3 regions of the Streptomyces sp. NPDC001315 genome follow, and region 1 is predicted to be linked to each of the others. Evidence: riboswitches for the same ligand, from Rfam matches in the RefSeq annotation. Region 1 holds a riboswitch; each other region holds the start of a gene.
What was found. Region 1 has a riboswitch for thiamine pyrophosphate ahead of thiO (glycine oxidase ThiO). Riboswitches for the same ligand answer to the same signal wherever they lie in the genome.

Region 1 (4,963 bases):
GATCCGCGCGTCGACGCGATACCGGCCGTCGAGCACCTGCCCGACGAGGGGGTCCTGAAGGGTCGTATCCACGCAGGCGAGTGTACGAGCCGAGACTGACACCCCCCGCTGGTTCACCCGAGATCGGGGCGGTACTGCAGCCGACCTGTGACGCTTCCCACGATCCCGCAGCCGCCGACGGCGAACGGCCCCCGCGCGAAAGGTCCACTTCGCAACCCACGGTGTCGGTGGTGCGCGCGCAGGAGACAGGCGGCGGGACAGCGCAGGGCGACTAGAAAGCAGGCCGTTCCGGATCCAACCTGGCCAGCCCCGCCACCGGAGACGACGCCTCCGCGAAGTGCCGCCGGGGAATCCGCCCCGCTCGGTACGCCAACCTCCCCGCCTCCACCCCGTTCCGCATGGCGGCAGCCATCAGCACCGGCTCCTGCGCCCGCGTCACCGCCGAGGCGAGCATCACACCGGCACACCCCAGCTCCATCGCCAGCGCCACATCCGAAGCCGTACCGGCCCCGGCATCAAGAACCACCGGCACGCGCGCGTGCTCGACGATCAGCTGGAAGTTGTGCGGATTGCGGATCCCGAGCCCGGACCCGATCGGCGACCCGAGCGGCATGATCGCGGCGCACCCCACGTCCTCCAGTTTCCGCGCCAGCACCGGGTCGTCATTCGTGTACGGCAGCACCGTGAACCCGTCGTCCACCAGAGTCTCCGCGGCGTCCAGCAGTTCGATCGGATCCGGCAGCAGCGTCCGCTCGTCGGCGATGACCTCCAGCTTGACCAGGTCGGTGCCGAGCGCCTCCCGGGCCAGCCGTGCCGTCAGCACGGCCTCACCCGCGGTGAAACAGCCGGCCGTGTTCGGCAGCACCCGGATCCCGAGCTTCTCCAGCACCGACAGCACGGACCCGTGCACGGACGGGTCCACCCGCCGCATCGCGACCGTCGTCAGCTCCGTGCCCGAGGCGACCAGCGCCCGCTCCAGCACGTCGAGGCTGGGCGCACCGCCCGTACCCATGATCAACCGGGACGAGAAGGACGTACCACCGATGACAAAGGGGTCGTCGGCCATGGGTCAGCCTCCTTGGACGGCGGTGAGGACTTCGACGCGGTCTCCCTCGGAGAGGGCGGTGGCCGACCACTGCCCGCGCGGGACGACCGTCTCGTTGAGCGCGGCGGCCACGCCGGACGGCGCCGCGGTGAGCGTCCGGACGAGGGTGTCGAGAGCCGTGCCGGGCGCGATCTCCCGGGGCTCCCCGTTGACGGAGATGGTGACGCAGGTGTTCATACGGGCTGCTCCGTGAGTGCGGCGGCGGTGAACCGCCGGGGTGTGAAGGGCCGGGCCTCGTCCGGCAGCGAACCGGTGGCCAGCGCGTGGACCAGCACGTCACCGGTGACCGGCGTGAGCAGCACGCCGTTGCGGTAGTGCCCGGTGGCCAGCAGCAGGCCGTCCAGCCCGGTGGGGCCGAGCAGCGGCGCGTTGTCGGGGGAGCCGGGACGCAACCCGGCCCGGGTCTCCGTGAGCGGCAGCTCCGTGATCCCCGGCACCAGCTCGTGCGCGTCGCGCAGCAGCTCGTACACGCCCCCCGCCGTCACGGTCGTGTCCCAGCCCAGCTCCTCGCTCGTCGCCCCGACGACCAGCTCGCCGTTCTCCCGAGGCACCAGGTAGACCTGGCTGCCGCGCACCACGGCCCGCACGGTCCGGCTCAGGAAGGGCGCATACCGCTTCGGCACGGTCAGCCGCACCACCTGCCCCTTCACGGGCCGGACGGGAGGCCGTACGTCCTCCGGGACCCCCGCGAGCCGCCCGCTGAGGCTGCCGGCCGCGAGCACCACCTGCCCCCCGCCCAGCGCCGTGCCCTCGCGGGTGACGATCCCCGCCGCCCGCTCCCGCTCGACGGTCAGCCGCTCGGCCCACTCCCGGTGGAAGACCACGCCCGCCCGCTCGCACGCGGCCACCAGGGCGGCCGCCAGCCGCCGCGGGTCGATCTGATGGTCGCCGTCGACCCGGAGCCCGCCGCGCACACCCGGCGCGAGCATCGGCTCCAGACGCCGGCAGTCCCGCCCGGACAGCCACTCGGAGTCCAGACCCGACTGCCGTTGCAGGGTGTGAAGTTCACGCAGATGGGCGCGGTCGTCGGCGTCCAGCGCCACGGCGAGCGTGCCGCAGCGGCGGTAGCCGAGGTCGTGGCCGGTGAGGTCGGTGAGCTCCGCCGCGAAGTCCGGGTAGCGGCGGGCCGAGGCGAGGTTCAGGCCCAGCAGGGTCTGCTCGCCGAAGTGCAGTTCCGTGACGGCGGCCAGCATCCCGGCCGCCACCTGCGCGGCCCCGCCCCCGGGGTCGGGATCCACGACGGCCGTGGCGAACCCGCGCTGCGCGGCCCGCCACGCCGTCACGAGTCCGATGATTCCGCCCCCCACGACGAGGACGTCTGGCGTACGCGTAGGCGACATGGGCGTCCAGCCCCTCCCTTCGCCGGCATGACCCGGATCAGGTTCGTACGGTCGGAGGCCGCCAGCCTCCCTCTCAGCCCGGTGCGTCCGGGCTCCCGCGAGTGCTTTACGTTGGCCACCCTAGCCCGATGCCGTAAGTCTCAGTAAGGGAGCCTCTGCCCATGGCTCGTTCGCTCGACGGACTCGTCCTCGCCCCCGTGGCCGACCAGGCCCCAGGTCAGGTGGGTACGCGCACCCGGTTCACGTACCACGAGAAGGACGGCGAGATCTGGGCCGAGTACGCGGGCGGCGACGTCGTGCGCGGGCAGTTGGTGGGTACCCGGACGGATGACCGGCTGGACTTCCGGTACGTGCAGCTCAAGCATGACGGCAGCACGTCGTCCGGGCACTGTGTGTCGACGGTCGTCGAACTGCCCGACGGCCGGGTGCGCCTGGAGGAGGCCTGGGAGTGGGAGTCGCAGCCGGGCAGCGGGACGAGCGTGGTCGAGCAGGTGACCGAGCCGGTCGTCGCGCGGGTGACCGAGGCGGTTGTGGAGCAGGTCACCGAGCACGCCCCCTGACTGACGAATTGTCAGTTGTCTATGGTGATCAGGTGAGTGAGCAGACGCAGCAACGAGGCACGTCGGCGGAGCGTCGCGTGGTCGTGGTCGGCGCGGGCATGGCCGGGGTGCAGACCGCGGTCGCCCTGCGGGAGCAGGGCTTCACCGGCACGGTGACCGTGCTCGGCGCGGAGCCCCACCAGCCGTACGACCGTCCCCCGCTGTCCAAGGCCGTCCTGCTCGGCACGGCCGAGGGCTCCGCCTTCGACGTCGACTTCGAGGCGCTCGGCATCGAACTGCGGCTCGGGCTCGAGGTGCTGGGCGCCCGCCCCGGCGACCACGAACTGGACACCGCCGAGGGGCCTGTGCCGTACGACGTCCTCGTCCTCGCCACCGGTGCCGAACCGATTCGGCTGCCGGGCGCGGAGGGCGTTCCCGGCGTGCATCTGCTGCGCACCCTCGACGACGCCGAGCGGCTGCGGCCCGTGCTCGCCCTGCAGCACGACGTCGTGGTCGTCGGCGCGGGCTGGATCGGCGCCGAGTTCGCGACGGCCGCGCGGGAGGCGGGTTGCTCGGTCACGGTGGTCGAGGCCGCGGACCGCCCGCTCGCCGGCGCGCTGCCCGCCGAGGTGGCCGCCCCGATGGCCGCCTGGTACGCCGACAGCGGCGCCGAGCTGCGCACGCACGCGCGCGTGCAGCGCGTCGAGTCCGGCGTGGTGGTGCTCGACGACGGCACGCGGCTGCCCGCCGGCGCGGTCGTGGTCGGCATCGGCGCCCGCCCCGCGACGGACTGGCTGGCCGGCTCCGGCATCGCCCTCGGGGCGCACGGCGAGGTCGTGGCCGACGGCCACCTGCGCACCTCCGTCCCGGACGTCTACGCGGTCGGCGACTGCGCCTCCTTCCCTTCGGGACGGTACGGCGAGCGCCTGCTGGTCCATCACTGGGACAACGCCCTCCAGGGTCCGCGCACGGTCGCGGCCAACATCATCGGCGACGCCACCGGCGAGATCCCCGTGGTCTACGACCCGGTGCCGTACTTCTGGTCCGAGCAGTTCGGCCGCTTCGTCCAGTACGCCGGCCACCACGCCGCCGCCGACACGACCGTGTGGCGGGGCGACCCCGCCGGTCCCGCGTGGACCGTGTGCTGGCTGCGCGAGGGCCGTCTGGTCGCACTGCTCGCCGTGGGCCGCCCGCGGGATCTGGCCCAGGGCAGGAAGCTGATCGAGGCCGGTACGGCGATGGACGCCGGGCTGCTCGGGGACCCCGCGAGGCCGCTGAAGGCGGCGACGGCGTAGCCCGCAGGGGGCAGTCCGGCTACCCACTGTCAGTCCGGGATGGCAGTCTTGAAGGCGTGACCGAGATTGACGCAAAGATTGATGCTCTCGTCCCCGCCTGGCTCACCCTTCCCGACATCGCCGAGATGCTCGACGTCGAGGTGACGCGTGTGCGGCAGCTGGTCAAGGAGGGCCAGCTCATCGCCGTACGCCGTGGCGAGAACCGGGCGCTGCACGTCCCCGCCGCCTTCATCGACGGGGACAAGGTCGTCAAGGGCCTGACCGGGACCCTGACGCTCCTGCGGGACGACGGCTTCTCCGACGAGGAGATGCTGGAGTGGCTCTTCACCCCCGACCCGAGCCTGCCCGGCACCCCCGCTCAGGCCCTGAGCGAGAATCGCGGCACGGAGGTGAAGCGCCGCGCCCAGGCGCTCGCCGTCTGACGCACTGATCCGAACGACCGTCCGACGTACGGCCGCGGCCCACGACCGTGGTGCACCGCGGCCGTACGCCACCGAACACCCGCCCCCGCCGGGGGCTCCGGGGGGACACACGCATGCCCGACACCGCTGCCGCCACCGCACGCGCCGCGCTCGCCGACGCCCGCCTCTACCTCTGCACGGACGCCCGCAGGCGCCAGGGCGACCTCGCCGAGTTCCTGGACGCGGTCCTCGCCGGCGGAGTCGACATCGTGCAGCTGCGCGA
Region 2 (4,963 bases), on a different contig from region 1:
TGATCGGCCTGCTCTTCAAGGCGCTGATCTTCGTGGCTCTGGTCGGCGGACTGATCTACGTCGTGCGGAAGTTCACGTCGAGCTCCTCGTCGCGCAACGACTGGTGAGGCAACGGGAAACCGGGGACCGGTAACAGGAATCGCCGGTTCCCTCGGGCGAGGGAAGTTTCCCGGGCAGCCCGTCTGCGAGCGGTGGCAGACGGATAAAGTCCGGAACTCGACGCGGGGAAGACCCCCCGCGAGCGGCGTACCCCCCACCCGTGTGGCCCCGCACGGGCTGCCCCCTCGCGCAACGGGAGTGACCCTTGGCCACCGTTGACACCGCATCCGCAGATTCGCATTCACCCCCCACACGGTCGCGTTCCGCGATCCCTCTGGTGCAGCGTCCGCCCACGACGTCGGTCCCCGAGCAGCCGCACTCCGCGACGACCACCCTCATCGGATCGGTGCAGCGCGCGATGCGCCTCCTGGAATCCGTCGCGGCGCACGAGCACGGAGCCCCGGCCAAACAGCTGGCCCGCGAGACCGGACTCGCCCTCCCCACGGCCTACCACCTGCTGCGCACCCTCGTGCACGAAGGCTATCTGCGCCGCGACAGAGGTCTGTTCTTCCTCGGCGAAGCGGCCGAGCGGCTGAGCAGCAGCGGGGCGGCGCAGAAACGTCGCAGCACGGTCGTCGACGCGCTCGCGCAGTGGCGCGATTCCATCGGTGTGCCCGTGTACTACGCCGTGTACCGCGAGGGCGAGATCGAGGTCATGTGTGTCTCCGACACCCCGGCCAATCCGGCTGTCGAGGAGTGGGCCGACTTCCGTGAGACCGGGCACGCGCATGCCATCGGGCAGTGTCTGCTGTCCCAGTTGGACGACGATGCCCGTCGCGACCATCTGGACCGCTATCCCGCGCAGTCCCTCACCCCGTACACGGTGCGTGACAATCACACTCTGTTGCGGCGGCTGGAACGGATGCGGCGGATGGGACCGGTGACCGAGCGTCAGGAGTACGCGCTGGGAACGGTGTGCGCGGCCATTCCGATCACGCTGGGCGCGGCGGCCGCGACGATGGCCATTTCGCTGCCTTGTCATCAGGCGGACCGGCTGCTCCCAGCCGCGCAGCAGTTGCAGGCCGAGATCGGACGTCTGCTGGGGTCACTCGCGCTCTCTATCAGCATCTGAAAAATCACTCCTTGTGATCTGCCGTGTACGTTCAGCAAGATGCCACCAAATGTCAGGGGTTCATTCCCGGCCAGTCGACGGCATATGACGGGGTAGGCGATGCGCGAGTCCGTACAGGCAGAGGTCATGATGAGCTTTCTCGTGTCCGAGGAGCTCTCCTTCCGCATCCCCGTGGAGCTGCGCTACGAGTCCTGTGATCCGTACGCCGTGCGGTTGACCTTTCACCTTCCCGGCGACGCCCCGGTGACCTGGGCCTTCGGGCGGGAGCTCCTGATCGACGGGGTGGGCCGGCCGTGCGGTGAGGGGGATGTACGGGTCTCGCCCGTCGAACCGGATTCATTGGGCGAGGTCCTGATCCGGCTTCAGGTCGGGGTCGACCAGGCGCTGTTCCGCTCGTCGACGGCACCCCTCGTGGCCTTTCTCGACCGCACCGACAAGCTGGTGCCGCTGGGCCAGGAGGGCTCCCTCGCCGACTTCGATGCCCACCTCGACGAGGCCCTGGACCGCATCCTGGCGGAGGAGCAGAGCGCGGGCTGAAGCGTTACGGCACTGGGGACCTCGGACGCTTCAGCGAGGGCGTGGGGGCGTGCAGGAACGCTTTTGTAGGGTCGGGCCCAGGTGTTTCCGCGCCCAGGGTGGGGGCGTTCGGGTGACGGGGGCCGAGGCGTTCGGGTGATGCTGGGCGTACGTCTGTTGCCGCGCATACGTCACCGCTTGCGCCGTCGGCCCCTTCCGCCGCGTGCCGGAGCCGGCTGGACGTCCGTCGGTGCCGTCGCGACGGCGCCTTCCGGGCCCGGCCGGTCGGCCGCGACCACCAGCGCCGCGAGCGCGGTGGTGACCGGCACCGACGCGACCAGGCCGATCGAGCCCACGAGCGTGCGCACGATCTCCTCCGCGACCAGCTCGCTGTTGGCGACCGTCCCCACGCTGCTCTGCGCGATCGAGAACAGGAGCAGCAGCGGCAGCGCCGCACCCGCGTAGGCGAGGACGAGCGTGTTGACGACGGACGCGATGTGGTCGCGGCCGATGCGGATGCCCGCGCGGTACAGCCCACGCCAGCCCATCGACGGATTGGCTTCGTGCAGCTCCCAGACCGCCGATGTCTGTGTCACCGTCACGTCGTCGAGGACGCCGAGCGAACCGATGATGATGCCGGCGAGCAGCAGACCGCTCATGTCGATCGATGGATACAGGCCGTGGATCAGGCCGGTGTTGTCGTCGGTGTTGCCGGTGAGCGAGGCCCAGTCGATGAACAGCGAACCGAGGACGCCGATCAGAATCAGCGAGATCAGGGTACCGAGTACCGCCACGGACGTACGGGCCGACAGGCCATGGCACAGATACAGGGCGATCAGCATGATGGCGCTCGCCCCCACCACCGCCACGACCAGCGGGTTCGAGCCCTGCAGGATGGCGGGCAGGATGAAGAAGTTCAGGATCAGGAAGCTGATGGTCAGCGCGACCAGCGCCATGACGCCCCGCAACCGACCGACAACCACGACGGCGAGCGCGAAGATGCCCGCGAGCACCGTCATCGGGATCCGACGGTTGACGTCGGTGACCGAGTACTGCAGGTCCTTCGGTGCGGAGGGCTCGTAGGCGACCACGACCTTCTCGCCCTGGTGCAACTGCCGTGTCTGGTCCGGCTGGACGATCTCGGTAAACGTACGGCCCTTGTCCGAGCCGGTGTCGACCTGGATCGTCGCCTTCTTGCAGGTGCCGTTCGCCTCCTGTTGGGCGGATGAGCCCTCGGCGGTCGAGGTATCGCCGGTCGGAGTGCCCCCCGAGGCGTTCACCGACGCGCAGCTCACGCTCTCCACCTTGGTGACCGTGGCCTGCTGGGTCTGCCGGTCGAACCCGACCCCGGTGCGTTCGTGCGCCGGGGTACCACCGGGCCACAGCACCACGAGTCCCACCACCACCGCCGCCGCGAAGGGTACGAGGATCGCCGCGATGACCTTGCGCAGGTGCTTGGATACGGGGGCGGCTGGGCCGTGACTGTGTGAATGACCGTGCTCGCCACCGGATCCAGAACCGTGCCCGCCCCCTGAGCCCGGTCTGTGCTCGCCATGTGAGCCCGGACCGTGACCGCCGGGACCCGGTCCCTGCCGGTGCCCGTTCCCCAGCCCGTGCCCATGTCCGTGGTTGTGCCCGTCGCCAGAACCACCGCCGTGTCCAGGGCCGTTGGCGTGTCCGCTGCCGTGGCGGGCGCCCGGTCCGGGAGGAGGCTCGGGCGGTGGGTACGGGGGCTCGTGTGTCGTGGTCACCGACCGATCATCGCAAGAGCGGCAGAGGCCCACTGTTCACCGCGCCACAAATGACGCTAGCGTGGAGGCACCTTTGCACACGCGGGAGCTCGGAGCACCGGGCTGAGAGGGCGCTGACGTCCGTCTTCGCAATGTTTCACGTGGAACGAGTGCTGTTTCACATGAAACGTTGCCGACGGAAACCGCTGCGTCGACCGCCGAACCTGTTACCGGGTAATGCCGGCGTAGGGAGTAGGTCTCATGACCAACAAGGACGCACGCACGCCTGCCTCCGTTCAGGGCGAACAGCCCCACGAGGCCGGGAAGTCGCTGGGCTGGCACAAGGCGTATGTCGAGGGCTCACGCCCCGATCTGCGGGTGCCGGTCCGCCAGGTGCACCTCACCAACGGGCAGTCGGTCACGCTGTACGACACGTCGGGCCCGTACACCGATCCACTGCTCGGCACTGATGTCCGCAGGGGTCTGCCGCCGGTGCGGGAGAACTGGATCACCGCCCGCGGCGACACCGAGGAGTACGCGGGCCGTCCCGTGCGCCCCGAGGACGACGGAATCAAGCACACCTCGCCGCGCGGCGGTCTGCGTAACCTCGACGCTGTCTTCCCCGGGCGACCGCGACTGCCCCGCCGCAGTCGCGACGGCCGAGCCGTCACCCAGCTCGCCTACGCACGCCGCGGCGAGATCACGCCCGAGATGGAGTTCGTGGCCATCCGGGAGAACGTGGCGCCGGAAGTGGTCCGTGAGGAGATCGCTGCCGGTCGGGCCGTGCTGCCCGCGAACGTCAACCATCCGGAGATCGAGCCGATGATCATCGGCAAGCGGTTCCTGGTGAAGGTCAACGCCAACATCGGCAACTCCGCGGTGACCTCCTCCATCGAGGAGGAGGTCGAGAAGATGACCTGGGCGACCCGTTGGGGCGCCGACACGGTCATGGACCTGTCCACCGGCCGTAACATCCACACCACTCGCGAGTGGGTGCTGCGCAATTCCCCTGTCCCCATCGGCACGGTGCCGCTCTACCAGGCTCTGGAGAAGGTCGACGGCAAGGCCGAGGAGCTGACCTGGGAGATCTACAAGGACACGGTCGTCGAACAGGCTGAGCAGGGCGTGGACTACATGACCGTCCACGCGGGCGTCCGGCTGCCGTACGTGCCGCTGACGGCCAACCGCAAGACCGGCATCGTCTCGCGCGGCGGCTCGATCATGGCGGCCTGGTGCCTCGCGCACCACAAGGAGTCGTTCCTGTACGAGAACTTCGAGGAATTGTGCGAGATCCTCGCTGCCTACGACGTCACGTACTCGCTCGGCGACGGCCTCAGGCCGGGATCGATCGCGGATGCCAACGACGAGGCTCAGTTCGCGGAGTTGCGGACGCTCGGGGAACTCAACCGGATCGCGAAGCGTTTCCATGTTCAGACGATGATCGAGGGCCCGGGCCACGTCCCGATGCACAAGATCAAGGAGAACATCGACCTTCAGCAGGAGATCTGCGATGAAGCTCCGTTCTATACGCTCGGCCCGCTGACGA
Region 3 (4,963 bases), on a different contig from region 1:
CCGCCCGGCGTCGCGCCGGGTGAGGGCCGCGGCGGCGAGACCTCCGATCAGCACGGCGATGACGGTGGCGGCGACGGCGTACGTCAGTGAGTTGCCGACGGCCTCGATCGGCGGCACCAGGAACGCGCCCCCGTCGGACGACGTCAGCGCCCGGTAGTAGCCGAAGCCGGGCGCGTCCAGCGACCGTTGCACCAGCACGGCGAGCGGCAGCAGGATCAGGACCACGACGGTGCCGAGGACACCGGCCAGCAGCGCCCACTGCCCGGCCCCGCGCGGCCGCCGCGCCGTCCCGGACGCGTCCACCAGCCGCAGGGCGGTCTCCCGTCGCCGTACGGTCCAGGCGTGCACGGCGAGGATCGCGCCCACCGCCACGAACTGGACGATCGTGAGCACGGCGGCCGTGGCCAGGTCGAAGATCTCGGAGGTCTGCCGGTAGATCTCCACTTCGAGGGTCGAGAAGGTCGGTCCGCCCAGGATCTGCACCACACCGAACGAGGTGAAGGTGAAGAGGAAGACCATGAGCGCGGCGGCGGCCACGGCGGGCCCGAGCGCCGGCAGGGTGACCGTGCGCCAGGCCGTGAACCGGGAGGCGCCGAGCATCCGCGCCGCCTCCTCCTGCCGCGGGTCCAGCTGCGCCCAGAGGCCGCCGACCGTCCGTACGACGACCGCGTAGTTGAAGAAGACGTGCGCGAGCAGGATCGCCCACACCGTCGTGTCCAGCCGTACGCCCCACAGTTCGTCGAGCAGTCCGCCGCGCCCGACCAGTGCCAGGAACGCCGTACCGACGACGACCGTCGGCAGCACGAACGGGACGGTCACCACCGCCCGCAGGATCTGCTTGCCCGGGAAGTCGAAACGGGCGAAGACGTACGCGCCCGGGAGCGCGACGAGCAGGGTGAGCGCGGTGGAGGCGAGCGCCTGCCAACTGGTGAACCACAGGACGTGCCGGATGTCGGACTGCGCGAGCACCTCCCCGATCCGCCCGAACTGCCAGACCCCGTCGACCTTCAGACCGCGGGCGACGATCGCCGCGACGGGGTAGGCGAAGAACACGCCGAAGAACGCGACGGGCAGGGCCATGAGCCCGAGCCGCGCCGCGTTCCCCTTCCGGCCCTTGCGGGGGGCTACTTCAGTACGAGCGAGGTCCACGACTTGACCCACTGGTCACGGTTGGCGGCGATCGTGTCGGGGGCCATCGTCTCCGGGTCCTTGGCCGCGGGCCCGTACGCCGTGAACTCGGCGGGCACCTTTGCTCCCTCGACCACGGGGTAGACGAACATGTTCAACGGCATGTCCTCCTGGAACTCCTTGGAGACCAGGAAGTCGATGAGCGCCTTGCCGCCCTCGGTGTTCTTGGCGTTGCTCAGCAGCCCCGCGAACTCGATCTGCCGGAAGCAGGTGCCGTCCGCGACACCGGTGGGCGCGGTCGTGGGCTTCGGGTCGGCGTAGATCACCTCGACGGGCGGCGAGGAGGCGTACGACACGACGAGCGGCCGGTCGCCCTTGGCCTTCTTGCCGCCGGCGGAACCGGAGAACTCCTCGTTGTAGGCCTGCTCCCAGCCGTCGACCACCTTCACGCCGTTGGCCTTGAGCTTCTTCCAGTAGCCCGGCCAGCCCCCATCGCCGTACTTCGCGGCCGTGCCCAGCAGGAAGCCGAGGCCGGGCGAGGAGGTGGAGGCGTTCTCGGTGACGAGGAGGTTCTTGTAAGCGGGCTTCGTCAGGTCGTCCAGGGAGGCCGGCGGGGTCAGCTTGTGCGCGCTGAACCAGGCCTTGTCGTAGTTGACGCAGATGTCGCCGTAGTCGATCGGCGTGACCCGGTGCTTGCCCTGGTCGAGCTGGTACTCGGTCCCGACCTGGTCCAGGCCCTTGGCCTCGTACGACTGGAACAGCCCGTTGTCGAGGGCCCGGGACAGCAGCGTGTTGTCCACGCCGAAGAAGACGTCGCCCTGCGGGTTGTCCTTGGTGAGGATGGCCTTGTTCACGGCCTGCCCCGCGTCCCCGTCCTCGAGGACCTTGACCTTGTACCCGGACTGCTTCTCGAAGTCCGCGAGCACGCTCTTGGAGACGGCCCACGAGTCGTGGCTGACGAGGGTGACGGTCTTGGAGTTCCCCGACCCCCCGTTCCCCGAGCCCGTGTCGGCGGACGACCCGCAGGCGGACAGCGTGACCAGGCCGAGCCCGATCGCCGCGGCCACGTACGTCTTTCTGTGCACTGATTCCTCCTGGAGGTGACCAGGAAGAGACGCGGCCCTGCCCGGGGCCGTCGGACGGATCCGCCGGTTCCCGGGCAGGGCGAACAGCTTGAGTGATGACCGAACTTCCTACCCAGAATGACCTGGGCGAGGTTCAGAGGGTCTGCGGCCCGGTTGCCGCACTCTCAGCGCTGTGGCGCTCCCCTGTCGGAATATGAAGATGTACCTACGCGGGTCAGACTACCGCTCGGTGGCGGCCAGCTGACCGCACGCCCCGTCGATCTCCTGCCCACGGGTGTCCCGGATGGTGACGGGCACCCCGTGCGCCGCGATGGCCTCGACGAACGCCTTCTCGTCCTCGGGCCGGGAGGCGGTCCACTTCGAGCCCGGCGTCGGGTTCAGCGGGATGAGGTTGACGTGCACGGGCTTGCCCTTGAGGAGCCGTCCGAGCCGGTCGCCGCGCCAGGCCTGGTCGTTGATGTCCCGGATCAGCGCATACTCGATGGACAGCCGGCGGCCGGACTTCTCGACGTACTCGAACCCGGCGTCGAGGACCTCGCGCACCTTCCACCGTGTGTTCACGGGGACGAGGGTGTCGCGCAGTTCGTCGTCGGGTGCGTGCAGCGAGATCGCCAGGCGGCACTTGAAGCCCTCGTCGGCGAACCGGTGGATGGCGGGCACGAGTCCGACCGTCGACACGGTGATGCCGCGCTGCGACAGGCCGAGCCCGTCCGGCGCGGGGTCGGTGAGCGCCCGGACGGCCCCCACGACCCGCTTGTAGTTGGCGAGAGGCTCGCCCATGCCCATGAAGACGATGTTGGACAGCCGCGCCGGACCGCCGGGCACCTCACCGTCCCTGAGGGCCCGCATCCCGTCCACGATCTGGTGCACGATCTCCGCGGTGGACAGGTTCCGGTCCAGCCCGGCCTGCCCGGTGGCGCAGAACGGGCAGTTCATACCGCAGCCGGCCTGCGAGCTGATGCACATGGTCACCCGGTCCGGGTACCGCATGAGCACCGACTCGACGAGCGTCCCGTCGAACAGCCGCCACAGCGTCTTGCGCGTGGTGCCCTCGTCGGTCGACAGATGCCGTACGACCGTCATCAGCTCGGGAAGCAGCGCCTCCTGCAGCCTGCCTCGTGAGCCGGCGGGAATGTCGGTCCACTCCGCCGGGTCGTGCGCGTACCGCGCGAAGTAGTGCTGCGAGAGCTGCTTGGCACGAAACGGCTTCTCACCGATCTCGGCCACGGCGTCCTTGCGCTCCGCGGGCGTGATGTCGGCGAGATGCCGCGGCGGCTTCTTGGCTCCGCGCGGGGCGACGAAAGTGAGTTCTCCGGGTGCAGGCATAACACGTCCAGTGTGGCAGATCATCTGCGGGGCCCCAGGCCAGAGCGGGGTGGGGGTGGTCACCCCTGGGCGGTCTCTGTCAGCTTCTGTCGACCTCGCACGGCCCAGGGACGGCCCAGGAATGATCTTGAAAGGGGCCCCTGACCGGCCACGAACGGGGGCAGGAAAGAGTCAGGGACAGACGCGGGGCATCAACACCCGCGACGCCCCCGCCTCCACCGACGATCAATAATCAACGATTGATCGGAATCTCGTAGACGATCTCGCAGTGAGCGACGGGCACCACGATGTCCGCCGTCTCGACGGGCCGCCCGTCGTCGCTGTAGTACGTCCGCCGGATGTGCGTGACCAGCGCGGCCTTCTGGATGCCGAGCAACGACGCCTCCTCGGCGGTCGCCGTCCGCGGTTCCGGCTGCTCCACCGCATGGCTCACGGTGACCCCGATGACAGCCATCCGGTTCACGACACCCACCCCGGCATGCGGCCCGCCCTCGGGCAGGACGACGAGAGTGCCGGCCGTGAGGTCGTACGGCTCCCAGCTCGTCGACAACTGCACCGGCCTGCCGTCGGCCAGGAACTCGTAAGCCGTCCGGACACACAGCTCGCCCTCGTCGATCCCGAGCCGCGCGGCGATGTCGGCAGGCGCCGGCACCTTGGCATCGGTCCGACTCTCCCAGTCCCCCGCCCTGCCGACGTCCTTCATGTCGGCCCGAAACGGCGACCCGTCGCGTCGCTCCCGCGCCGCCGACCGAACCACCCGCACCCGCTGCCGGGGCTCGGCGACGTACGTACCCGATCCGGCGCGCCCCTCCAGCAGCCCTTGAGAGATCAGCAACTCCTGCGCCCGGCGCACCACGTTCTCGCCCACGCCGCACTCCTGGCCGATCTGGGTGCGAGAGGGCAGCCGGTCACCCGGCTCCCATACGTGCTCCGCGATCCGCCGCCGGAGTTCGTCGGCGATGCGGAGATAGGGCGGCTTCTCAGGCATATGGAAAATCTAGTCCACTAGCCCTAATCTAGTTAACTAGCTTCACTCAAAGTGATCGTCGGTGACGGAGGCTGCCCTGTGCCCGCTTCGGGAGTTAGCGCGACGGCCATCGCCGCCCGGCTGTCCGCTCTCGGGCTTCCCACACAAGTGGAGGAACACGGGAGTCACACGACGGTCGAGGCGGAGATACCGGAATCGCTCTCCGCCGAGTCATGGCGGGAGGTCCTGGACGTGGTGGCCGACGCCGACCGGTTCGGCCTCCTCGCCACCAGCCTGAACGGCCGCACCCTCTGGGCGGCCGTACGCAAAACGGTCCCCACGACGGGCGATGTCGGGGGACCGAGCTATCAGCGATAGGAGCTGAACAGCATGCGCAACCGTATCCGCCGAGCCGTCGCCCTCACCAGGGCGCGGTACTCGCCGCACTCGCCCAAGG

Region 2: another riboswitch for thiamine pyrophosphate. It lies ahead of thiC (phosphomethylpyrimidine synthase ThiC); the one in region 1 lies ahead of thiO (glycine oxidase ThiO).
Region 3: another riboswitch for thiamine pyrophosphate. It lies ahead of ACFY16_RS28335 (thiamine ABC transporter substrate binding subunit); the one in region 1 lies ahead of thiO (glycine oxidase ThiO).

The regions. Positions count from the first base shown of each region.
Region 1 is NZ_JBIAWZ010000001.1:1,225,004-1,229,966, reverse strand. Features, by position in the region: gene pknB (Stk1 family PASTA domain-containing Ser/Thr kinase) at 1-72, opposite strand, end outside; gene ACFY16_RS05430 (thiazole synthase) at 272-1,066, opposite strand; gene thiS (sulfur carrier protein ThiS) at 1,070-1,282, opposite strand; gene thiO (glycine oxidase ThiO) at 1,279-2,445, opposite strand; TPP riboswitch at 2,443-2,554, opposite strand; gene ACFY16_RS05415 (hypothetical protein) at 2,607-3,005, shown strand; gene ACFY16_RS05410 (NAD(P)/FAD-dependent oxidoreductase) at 3,038-4,279, shown strand; gene ACFY16_RS05405 (helix-turn-helix domain-containing protein) at 4,336-4,701, shown strand; gene thiE (thiamine phosphate synthase) at 4,815-4,963, shown strand, end outside.
Region 2 is NZ_JBIAWZ010000003.1:160,547-165,509, reverse strand. Features, by position in the region: gene ACFY16_RS11205 (DUF5326 family protein) at 1-107, shown strand, start outside; gene ACFY16_RS11200 (IclR family transcriptional regulator) at 374-1,171, shown strand; gene ACFY16_RS11195 (SsgA family sporulation/cell division regulator) at 1,271-1,708, shown strand; gene ACFY16_RS11190 (YibE/F family protein) at 1,879-3,438, opposite strand; TPP riboswitch at 3,510-3,686, shown strand; gene thiC (phosphomethylpyrimidine synthase ThiC) at 3,679-4,963, shown strand, end outside.
Region 3 is NZ_JBIAWZ010000012.1:114,096-119,058, forward strand. Features, by position in the region: gene ACFY16_RS28330 (ABC transporter permease) at 1-1,149, opposite strand, end outside; gene ACFY16_RS28335 (thiamine ABC transporter substrate binding subunit) at 1,125-2,213, opposite strand; TPP riboswitch at 2,301-2,408, opposite strand; gene rlmN (23S rRNA (adenine(2503)-C(2))-methyltransferase RlmN) at 2,433-3,539, opposite strand; gene ACFY16_RS28345 (GntR family transcriptional regulator) at 3,772-4,527, opposite strand; gene ACFY16_RS28350 (hypothetical protein) at 4,606-4,884, shown strand.